2 regions of the Streptomyces sp. NPDC043176 genome follow, and region 1 is predicted to be linked to the other one. Evidence: predicted binding sites of a transcription regulator. Region 1 holds the regulator's gene; the other holds the start of a gene.
The links. The regulator HspR, encoded in region 1, represses chaperone genes until heat shock. The targets are predictions, from matches to a motif close to TTGAGNNNNNNNNNCTCAA.
Positions count from the first base shown of each region.

Region 1 (4,192 bases):
CGACGCCGCCGAGGCCGTCGAGAACTCCGCCACGGAGGACTCGACGGCCCCGGCCGGGGACGCGAGCAACGAGAAGTCGGCCGGTACCGCGGGCCTCACCGCCCAGCTGGACCAGGTCCGTTCCGCGCTCGACGAGCGCACCGCGGACCTCCAGCGGCTCCAGGCCGAGTACCAGAACTACCGCCGCCGCGTGGAGCGGGACCGGGTCACGGTCAAGGAGATCGCCGTCGCGAGCCTCCTGTCCGAGCTCCTCCCCGTGCTCGACGACGTCGGCCGGGCCCGGGAACACGGCGAGCTCGTGGGCGGGTTCAAGTCGGTGGCCGAATCGCTGGAGACCGTCGTCGCCAAGATGGGCCTGCAGCAGTTCGGCAAGGAGGGCGAGCCCTTCGACCCGACGATCCACGAGGCCCTGATGCACTCGTACGCGCCGGACGTCACCGAGACGACCTGCGTGGCGATCCTGCAGCCGGGGTACCGGATCGGCGAGCGGACCATCCGGCCCGCCCGTGTGGCCGTCGCCGAGCCCCAGCCGGGCGCGCAGGCGAAGGCGGAGGAGTCGGAAGACCCCGACACGTCCGAGAAGGACAGCGAGTAACAGCCGTACCCGCACGCGGGAGGAGGGACGTCGATGAGCACGAAGGACTTCGTCGAGAAGGACTACTACAAGGTTCTCGGCGTCCCCAAGGACGCCACCGAGGCCGAGATCAAGAAGGCGTACCGGAAGCTCGCCCGCGAGAACCATCCGGACGCCAACAAGGGCGACACCAAGGCCGAGGAGCGCTTCAAGGAGATCTCCGAGGCCAACGACATCCTCGGTGACCCCAAGAAGCGCAAGGAGTACGACGACGCCCGCGCGCTGTTCGGGAACGGCGGCTTCCGGGCCGGCGGCCCCGGCGGCGGCTCGTTCAACTTCGACCTGGGCGACCTCTTCGGAGGCGCCCAGGGCGGGGCGGGCGGCGGCTTCGGCGGCGGTGGCGGCATCGGGGACGTCTTCGGAGGCCTGTTCAACCGCGGTGCCGGCGGGGGCACGCGCACCCAGCCGCGGCGCGGCCAGGACATCGAGTCCGAGGTGACGCTCAGCTTCACCGAGGCCATCGAGGGCGCGACCGTACCGCTGCGGATGTCCAGCCAGCAGCCGTGCACGGCCTGTTCGGGCACCGGCGACAAGAACGGCACGCCCCGGGTGTGCCCGACCTGCGTCGGCACCGGTCAGGTCTCGCGCGGCAGCGGCGGCGGCTTCTCGCTCACCGACCCCTGCGTCGACTGCAAGGGCCGCGGCCTCATCGCCGAGAACCCCTGCGAGGTCTGCAAGGGCAGCGGGCGCGCCAAGTCGTCCCGCACCATGCAGGTCCGCATCCCGGCGGGAGTCTCCGACGGGCAGAAGATCAGGCTGCGCGGCAAGGGAGCGCCGGGCGAGCGCGGCGGGCAGAACGGCGACCTGTACGTCGTCGTGCACGTCGACGCCCACCCGGTCTTCGGCCGCAAGGACGACAACCTCACCGTCACGGTGCCGGTCTCCTTCGCGGAGGCGGCGCTCGGCGGCGAGATCAAGGTGCCGACCCTCGGCGGTCCCGCGGTCACGCTCAAGCTGCCCGCGGGCTCGGCGAACGGTCTGACCATGCGCGCCCGGGGCAAGGGCGCGGTCCGCAAGGACGGCACCCGCGGCGACCTCCTCGTGACGGTCGAGGTCGCGGTGCCCAAGGAACTGGACGACAAGGCACGCGAGGCCCTGGAGACCTACCGCGAGGCGACCGCCTCCGAGGACCCCCGGGCGGAGCTGTTCCAGGCCGCGAAGGGAGCGTGACCATGGACGGACGCCGACGCAATCCGTTCGAACTGACCGACGAGTCGCCGGTGTACGTCATCTCGGTGGCGGCCCAGCTCTCCGGGCTGCACCCGCAGACCCTGCGGCAGTACGACCGGCTGGGTCTGGTCTCCCCGGACCGTACGGCCGGGCGGGGGCGGCGCTACTCGGCCCGTGACATCGAGCTGCTCCGCCAGGTGCAGCAGCTGTCGCAGGACGAGGGCATCAACCTGGCCGGAATCAAGCGCATCATCGAGCTGGAGAACCAGGTCGCGGCGCTGCAGAGCCGGATCGCCGAGCTGTCCGCGGCGGTCGACGGCGCGGCGGCGGCGATGCGCCAGCGCGAGGCCCAGGTCCACGCCTCGTACCGGCGCGACCTGGTGCCCTACCAGGACGTGCAGCAGGCGAGCGCCCTGGTGGTGTGGCGTCCCAAGCGCGGCGAGTAGGTCCGCGAGGTACCCGTCGAAGCCCTGTCCACAGCTGTGGACGGGGCTTTCGCGCTTCCCGGGGTCAGGGGATCAGTTCGGAGACGATCTCGCCGACCGTCTCGTACCACGGGGAGGCGCCGGTCCCGAACGCGGCGGCCAGGGTGGTGCCGACGGCGATGTCGCGGGGCGTCGCGCCGGGCTCCCAGGTGTCGATGACCCGCCCGTTCCCCGAGCACAGCAGCTCGCCGACGCGGCGGCCGTCCCGGGTGAAGCGGCTGTGGTCGTGGCTGCTCGGGACGAGCCGGTAGCGGACGCCGCCGGTGTGGACGTCGACCCGGTACGACCGGCGCAGCAGCCGCCCGCGGGCCGGCCGGATGGCGGCCGGCTCCCCGTCCACGGTGAGGGCGAGGAGCTCCGCCCGGCGGGTGCCGATCGGCGTGTGGGCGTCGGGGAGCGTTCCCGGGGCCCGTACGAGCTCCACGGCGGGCAGTCCGTGGCCGGACACCCGGAGCGTGCCCGCGGGGCCGTCCAGGTCGATCTGTGCGTACACGGTGGTCAGTTGTCCCGTTCGAGGATGCCGGACTGCGCGATCAGATAGCCGAGCTGGGCCCGGCTCCCGCTGCCGAGCGCGGCGGCGAGTTTGGCGATGTGGGCGCGGCAGGTGCGCACGTTCATCCCGAGGCGGCGGGCGATGGCCTCGTCGACGTGGCCTTCGACGAGGAGCTTGGCGATGGACCGCTGGACGCCCCCTATGCCGTCCACGGACGGGCTGTAGGGGATCTCCTCCTCCCAGGGCACGCCGTGGAGCCAGAACTGGTCGAAGACGCCGACGAGGTACTGGACGAGGCCTTCGTGGCGGAGTTCGAGGGCGACCTGGCGGTCGCTGCGCGCGGGGACGAAGGCGACCTTGCGGTCGACGATGATCAGCCGGTCGATGATCTCCTCGAGGGTGCGCAGTTCGAGGCCGTAGGGGGCGACGCGCTCGACGTAGGCGAGGGTGGCGGGGTGGTGCCGGGCGGTGTGCTGGTAGAGCGTGCGCATCCGGACGCCGCGGTTGAGCAGGGGTTCCATCCGCCGCAGGGCCGCTTCGAGGGTCTCGGGGCGCCGTCCGCTGCCGGGCTGGATCGTGAGGAGTTCCTCGGTGCACTCGTTGATGACGCGGTCCAGCGTCGCGTTGATGACGCTGAGGCCTTCGAGGACGGTGATCGCCTGTGCGGCGGAGGGGTTGGGGGTGTGGATCGCGAGGAATGGCTCGAACGCGTCGGCGAGCGCGATGGCGTGCTGCCGACGCGCCTGTATCTCCTGTTCGATGGGGTGGACGAGCTGGTTGAGGGCGATCGAGGGCGACACCGGGTGCAGCCACTGGCTGTCGTCGGGGTCGGGGTGAAGGAGGGAGAGCTCCTTCAGGCACGGGGCGGCCGCGGCCTCGGAGCGGGCGATTCGACCCGTGCGGAGGGCGTTCGCGTACAGCTCCTTGCCCACGTCGCATAGTTCACCGTGACTGTGGTTATGGCCCGTTCCGTCACATTCCAGACTCATTTGCACCCCCCTCAGGGTCATGAATTACAGGAACATGATGCCCGGGTTGGCTGGTGGACGGGTCATGAGTGAGTCATCGTCTAACTCGCGGGGGGGAGGTAGTGATCAAAAGAGGTGGAGATCGGCCATGACCAGGATGGTTCGTGCACTTAGCGCCATAGCCGTTGCGGCGGCTGTTCTCGGTGTGCTCGCACTCGACGGCGAGCCCTCATGGGAGACCACCCCGGCGCACTCCGTAGTGGCGGAGCCGGGCGAGCCTTCGTGGGAGAGCACTCCGGCGCACGATGTGCTCGCGTCGCCCGGCGAGCCGTCTTGGGAGATCCTTCCCAAGGGTGCGGGCGCGTGAGCGTCCCGCCCGACGACCCCAGGTTCCGGCGTGAGATGGCCTCGGCCTATCGCTCCGGATGGCACTTCGTCGATC
Region 1 covers NZ_JBWKCA010000012.1:246,249-250,440, reverse strand. Annotated here, with positions in the region: gene grpE (nucleotide exchange factor GrpE) at 1-595, shown strand, start outside; gene dnaJ (molecular chaperone DnaJ) at 629-1,804, shown strand; gene AC067A_RS21675 (heat shock protein transcriptional repressor HspR) at 1,807-2,250, shown strand; gene AC067A_RS21670 (hypothetical protein) at 2,315-2,782, opposite strand; gene AC067A_RS21665 (helix-turn-helix transcriptional regulator) at 2,788-3,792, opposite strand; gene AC067A_RS21660 (Rieske (2Fe-2S) protein) at 4,114-4,192, shown strand, end outside.

Region 2 (4,192 bases), on a different contig from region 1:
CGAAGCCGACCTCCTCCCAGTCGGTGCCGACGGGCTGCCCGTAGTACGGCATCATCTGCGAGCAGCCGGCGGTGATCGCGGCCCTGAACGGCTCCAGGTGCAGCTCGCGCAGGCCGCCCGGGTAGACCTGCTCCTTGCCGTGCGGGAAGTGCGGGTCCTCGCCGTCCTTCTGCGGGCCGCCGCCGGGGAAGTGCTTGACCATCGCGGCCACCGACTCGGTGCCCAGGAGGTCGCCCTGGAGGCCGCGGACGTACGCCTCCACCAGTTCGGCACTCAGCTGCGCGTCCGATCCGAAGGTGCCGGACTGGCGGGACCAGCGCGGTTCGGTCGCGAGGTCGATCTGCGGGTGGAGGGCGGTGCGGAAGCCGACGGAGAGGTACTCGCGGCGGACGGTGTCGGCGAAGCGGAAGACCAGCTCCGGGTCGCCGACGGCGGCGAGGCCCAGCGCCTCGGGCCAGGCGGAGAAGGCGCCGGAGCCGAAAGAGGCGCCGACGTGGTCGGTGAAGGCGTGCCGCGGGTCCGTCGAGAGCGAGACGGGGATGCCGAGCCGGGTGTCCGCGGCCATCTCCTGGATCGCGTTGTGCCAGCGGGCCGTCTCGCGGGCGCCGTGGGTGCCGAGCAGGTTGAAGTGGGTGAGCCCCCGGCCCGCGATGAGCTCGGGCGTGGTGAAGGGCGCCGTCCGGCCGTCCGTGGCGGTCACCGGGGTGCCGTCGGGATTCATCGTGAGCATCGAGTGGAAGAGCTGCCCGGCCTTCTCCTCCGGCGTCATGCGGGAGAGGAGGTCCTCCACGCGTTCGTCGACGGGGCGGGCGGGGTCCTGGTACGGGTGCATGTCAGGGCTCCGGGGTGTGGCCGGGAAGAGCGGTGCCTCCCCTGGACGCCCTCAGGCTAGGCGCGAAAACCGAGTGACCACTAGGTTTCTGGAATGTGTCCTGGATCACGCGACAAAAGCCCTGTTCCGGGCCGGTCTAAGGTGGGCGCATGCCGGAGAACACGGGCCGAGCGCCCCGCAAGAGCGCAGGCCGGGGCAGTTACGCGGTCGGCGACGCGCGCCGCCGGAAGATCCTCGACACCGCGGTCGACCACTTCGGCCGGTGGGGCTTCCACGCCTCCTCCCTCGCCCGGATCGCCCACGACTGCGGCATCACCCAGGGCGGGCTGCTGCACCATTTCCGCAGCAAGGAGGACCTGCTCCTCTCGGTCCTCGCGCAGAGCGAACAGCACGACGTGGAGCGGCTGTTCGGTGACGAGCCCGTGTCGTACGCGGCCTACCTCGACACCCTCGTCGCCCTGATCGAGGAGAACACCCGGCGTCCCGGCATCGTCCGCATGTTCAACGTCCTGGTGGGCGAGTCCGGCAACGTCGGCCACCCCGCCCACCAGTACTTCAAGGAGCGCTACGCGCGCGTGCTCCGGCACACCGTCGACCTCCTGGAGGCCGCCGTCCGCCGCGGTGAACTCCGCTCCGGCCTCGACTGCCTCGCCGTCGCCCAGGAGCACCTCGCCGTCATGGACGGCCTCCAGATCCAGTGGGCCCTCGACCCGTCCTCGATGGACATGCCCGCCCGCGTCGACGCCTACCTCCGCCGCCGGTACGCGGAGATCGCCGCGCCCACGGGCTGACGGGGCCCCGGGCCCGCACGCCGAGGCCGGTGGTCACGGGCTCGTCGGGGGGCCGCCTTCCGGGAGTGCGGCGAAGACGCGCCGGAGGGCGGGCGGGCGTTCCCCGTCGTCCGCGACCACGAGGTGGTGGCGGTGGGTGACGTAGTACTGGAAGCCGTCGGGGATCGGGTCACCGGTGGGGCGGTTCGGGACCCGCGCGTAGGCCGGGTCCTCCAGGGCGGCGCGGAGCTCGGCGGCTTCCGCGGGCGTCTGGCGGCCGGTGCGGGGCGGCTTGCTGCCGGAGTCGACGGTCCAGGTGCCGTCGTAGTGGACGACGAGCCGGTTGCGGACCCCGGCGAGGCCGCCGTTGACGACGACCTCGACGAGGACCTCGCCGGGGCGCGGCTCCGCGGACGGTGTCACCGGCGCCGTGGTCGCGGTGGTGGCCGGGGAGTCCGTCGGCGGGGTGGTGGGCGCGGTCGTGGTGGTGGCCGGCGTCGTGGGTGCGGTCGTGCCGGAGGCCGGGCCGCCGGGGGCCGGTGGGGCCTCGGCCCCGCAGCCGCTCGCTCCGCCGGCGGTCAGGGCCGCCGCGAGCAGCAGGGTCCCGCACCATTTTCTCCGTACGCCTCGCGCCATGGATCGAGCATGCCTCGTGTGGGGTGCCCCGCGCAGCCGGACGGGCGGGTTGGTGGGATGCGGTCCCGTTCGTGCGGGGTCGCGTCGGGCGCGGGGCCGGGCGGTCGGGCGGGGTCCGTGGGCGCGGGGCGGGTGCGGGGCGGAGGCGCCGCCTGGGGGGCCGTCCCGTGTGTCCACCCGTCCCGCCCCGGCGGAACGATTTGCCCGCACGGGGGCGGGAGCCCATGCGGGGGCGGGAGCGCGGTCGGGCGCGGTTCCGGGCGCGCCGGGTCGGGGGCCGGGGTCGGGCCGACCGGGGTGGGATCAGGGTTCGTCCCGGACGATGCCGGTGAGGGGGCCCCGGTAGCGCCAGTCGAGGGAGTCGTAGAGGGCGAGGCCGTCGGTGGTGGCGGCGAGGATGCCGGTCCCGGCGCCGGCCTGGGCGGCGGCGGCCTCCAGGGTGCGCATGACGTTGGAGCCGAGGCCGCGGCGGCGGTGGGCGGGGTCGGTCTCGATCTGGTCGGCGACGGCGGTGGAGCCGGTCGGGGCGATCTGGCCGCGGGCGGCGAGGGTGCCGTCCTGGGCGAGGATCCGGACCCGGATGACGCCGTCGCGGGTCTCGGTGGTCCGGGCGTACCCCTCCGGGGGCGCGGGCCGGGCGGCCGGGTCCAGCGGCTTGACCATCATGAAGCCGGGATCGTCGGGGACCGTCCACCCCTCGGTGATCCACGGGGCCACCTCCTCGGGGGCGGCCATCACCTTGAGCCAGCTGTACGGGGCGGTGAGCCGGGCGCAGAGCGCGCCGACGGAGGCGGCGTCGGGGGCGGGCAGGACGTGCCGTACGACGTGGCGGGGCAGGCCGACCTCGATGCGGTGGCCCCAGGGCTCGGGGACGGCGGCGGGGGTGCCGCGGGAGACGGTCCAGCCCGCCACCCAGGCCGATGTAATGGCTGCTATATCCATGGAGGCATTACATCCCGCGCCACGCGCTCGCGGGAGGGTGATCGCTCAGAGCGAACGAACGTCCGGGAACATTCCTGGGCTCAGGTGCATTGAGTCGGTACAGCTCAACTTGACTGCCGAAGGGGAGATCATGGCTTCTGAGTCCATGGCGTCCGTGCCGCTCACTCTGCCCGTGCTGCCGCTCGACGACGAGGTCGTGCTGCCCGGCATGGTGGTGCCGCTCGACCTGTCCGACAACGACGTACGGGCCGCCGTCGAGGCCGCCCAGGCCGCCGTGCGACCCGGAGCCGGAAAGCCGCGGGTGCTGCTCGTGCCCCGCGTCGACGGGACCTACGCCGCGACCGGCGTCCTCGGCGTCGTCGAGCAGGTGGGGCGCCTCTCCGACGGCGACCCCGGCGCCCTCATCCGCGGCATCGGCCGCGTCCGCATCGGCGCCGGCACCACCGGCCCCGGCGCGGCCCTGTGGGTGGAGGGCAGCACGGTCGAGGAGACCCTGCCCGACCCGCTGCCCGGCTCGGTGACCGAACTGGTCAAGGAGTACAAGGCGCTCGCCACCAGCTGGCTCAAGAAGCGCGGGGCCTGGCAGGTCGTCGACCGCGTCCAGCAGATCGACGGCGTCGGCGCGCTCGCCGACAACTCCGGTTACTCGCCCTTCCTCACCGTCGAGCAGAAGGTCGCGCTCCTGGAGGCCGCCGACCCGGTCGCCCGCCTCAAGCTCGCCACCGCCCAGCTCCGCGAGCACCTCGCCGAGCAGGACGTCGCCGAGACCATCGCCAAGGACGTCCAGGAGGGCGTCGACAAGCAGCAGCGCGAGTTCCTGCTCCGCCGCCAGCTCGAAGCCGTGCGCAAGGAGCTCCGTGACCTCAACGGCGAGGCCGAGGGCGACGAGTCCGACGACTACCGCGCCCGCGTGGAGGCCGCCGACCTGCCCGAGAAGGTCCGCGAGGCCGCCCTCAAGGAGGTCGAGAAGCTGGAGCGGTCCAGCGACCAGTCCCCCGAGGGCTCCTGGATC
Region 2 covers NZ_JBWKCA010000001.1:327,746-331,937, forward strand. Annotated here, with positions in the region: gene AC067A_RS01515 (glycoside hydrolase family 3 protein) at 1-832, opposite strand, end outside; gene AC067A_RS01520 (TetR/AcrR family transcriptional regulator) at 982-1,623, shown strand; gene AC067A_RS01525 (hypothetical protein) at 1,657-2,238, opposite strand; gene AC067A_RS01530 (GNAT family N-acetyltransferase) at 2,542-3,180, opposite strand; gene lon (endopeptidase La) at 3,311-4,192, shown strand, end outside.
Region 2: the regulator HspR is predicted to act here: its motif matches at 3,270-3,288, upstream of lon (endopeptidase La).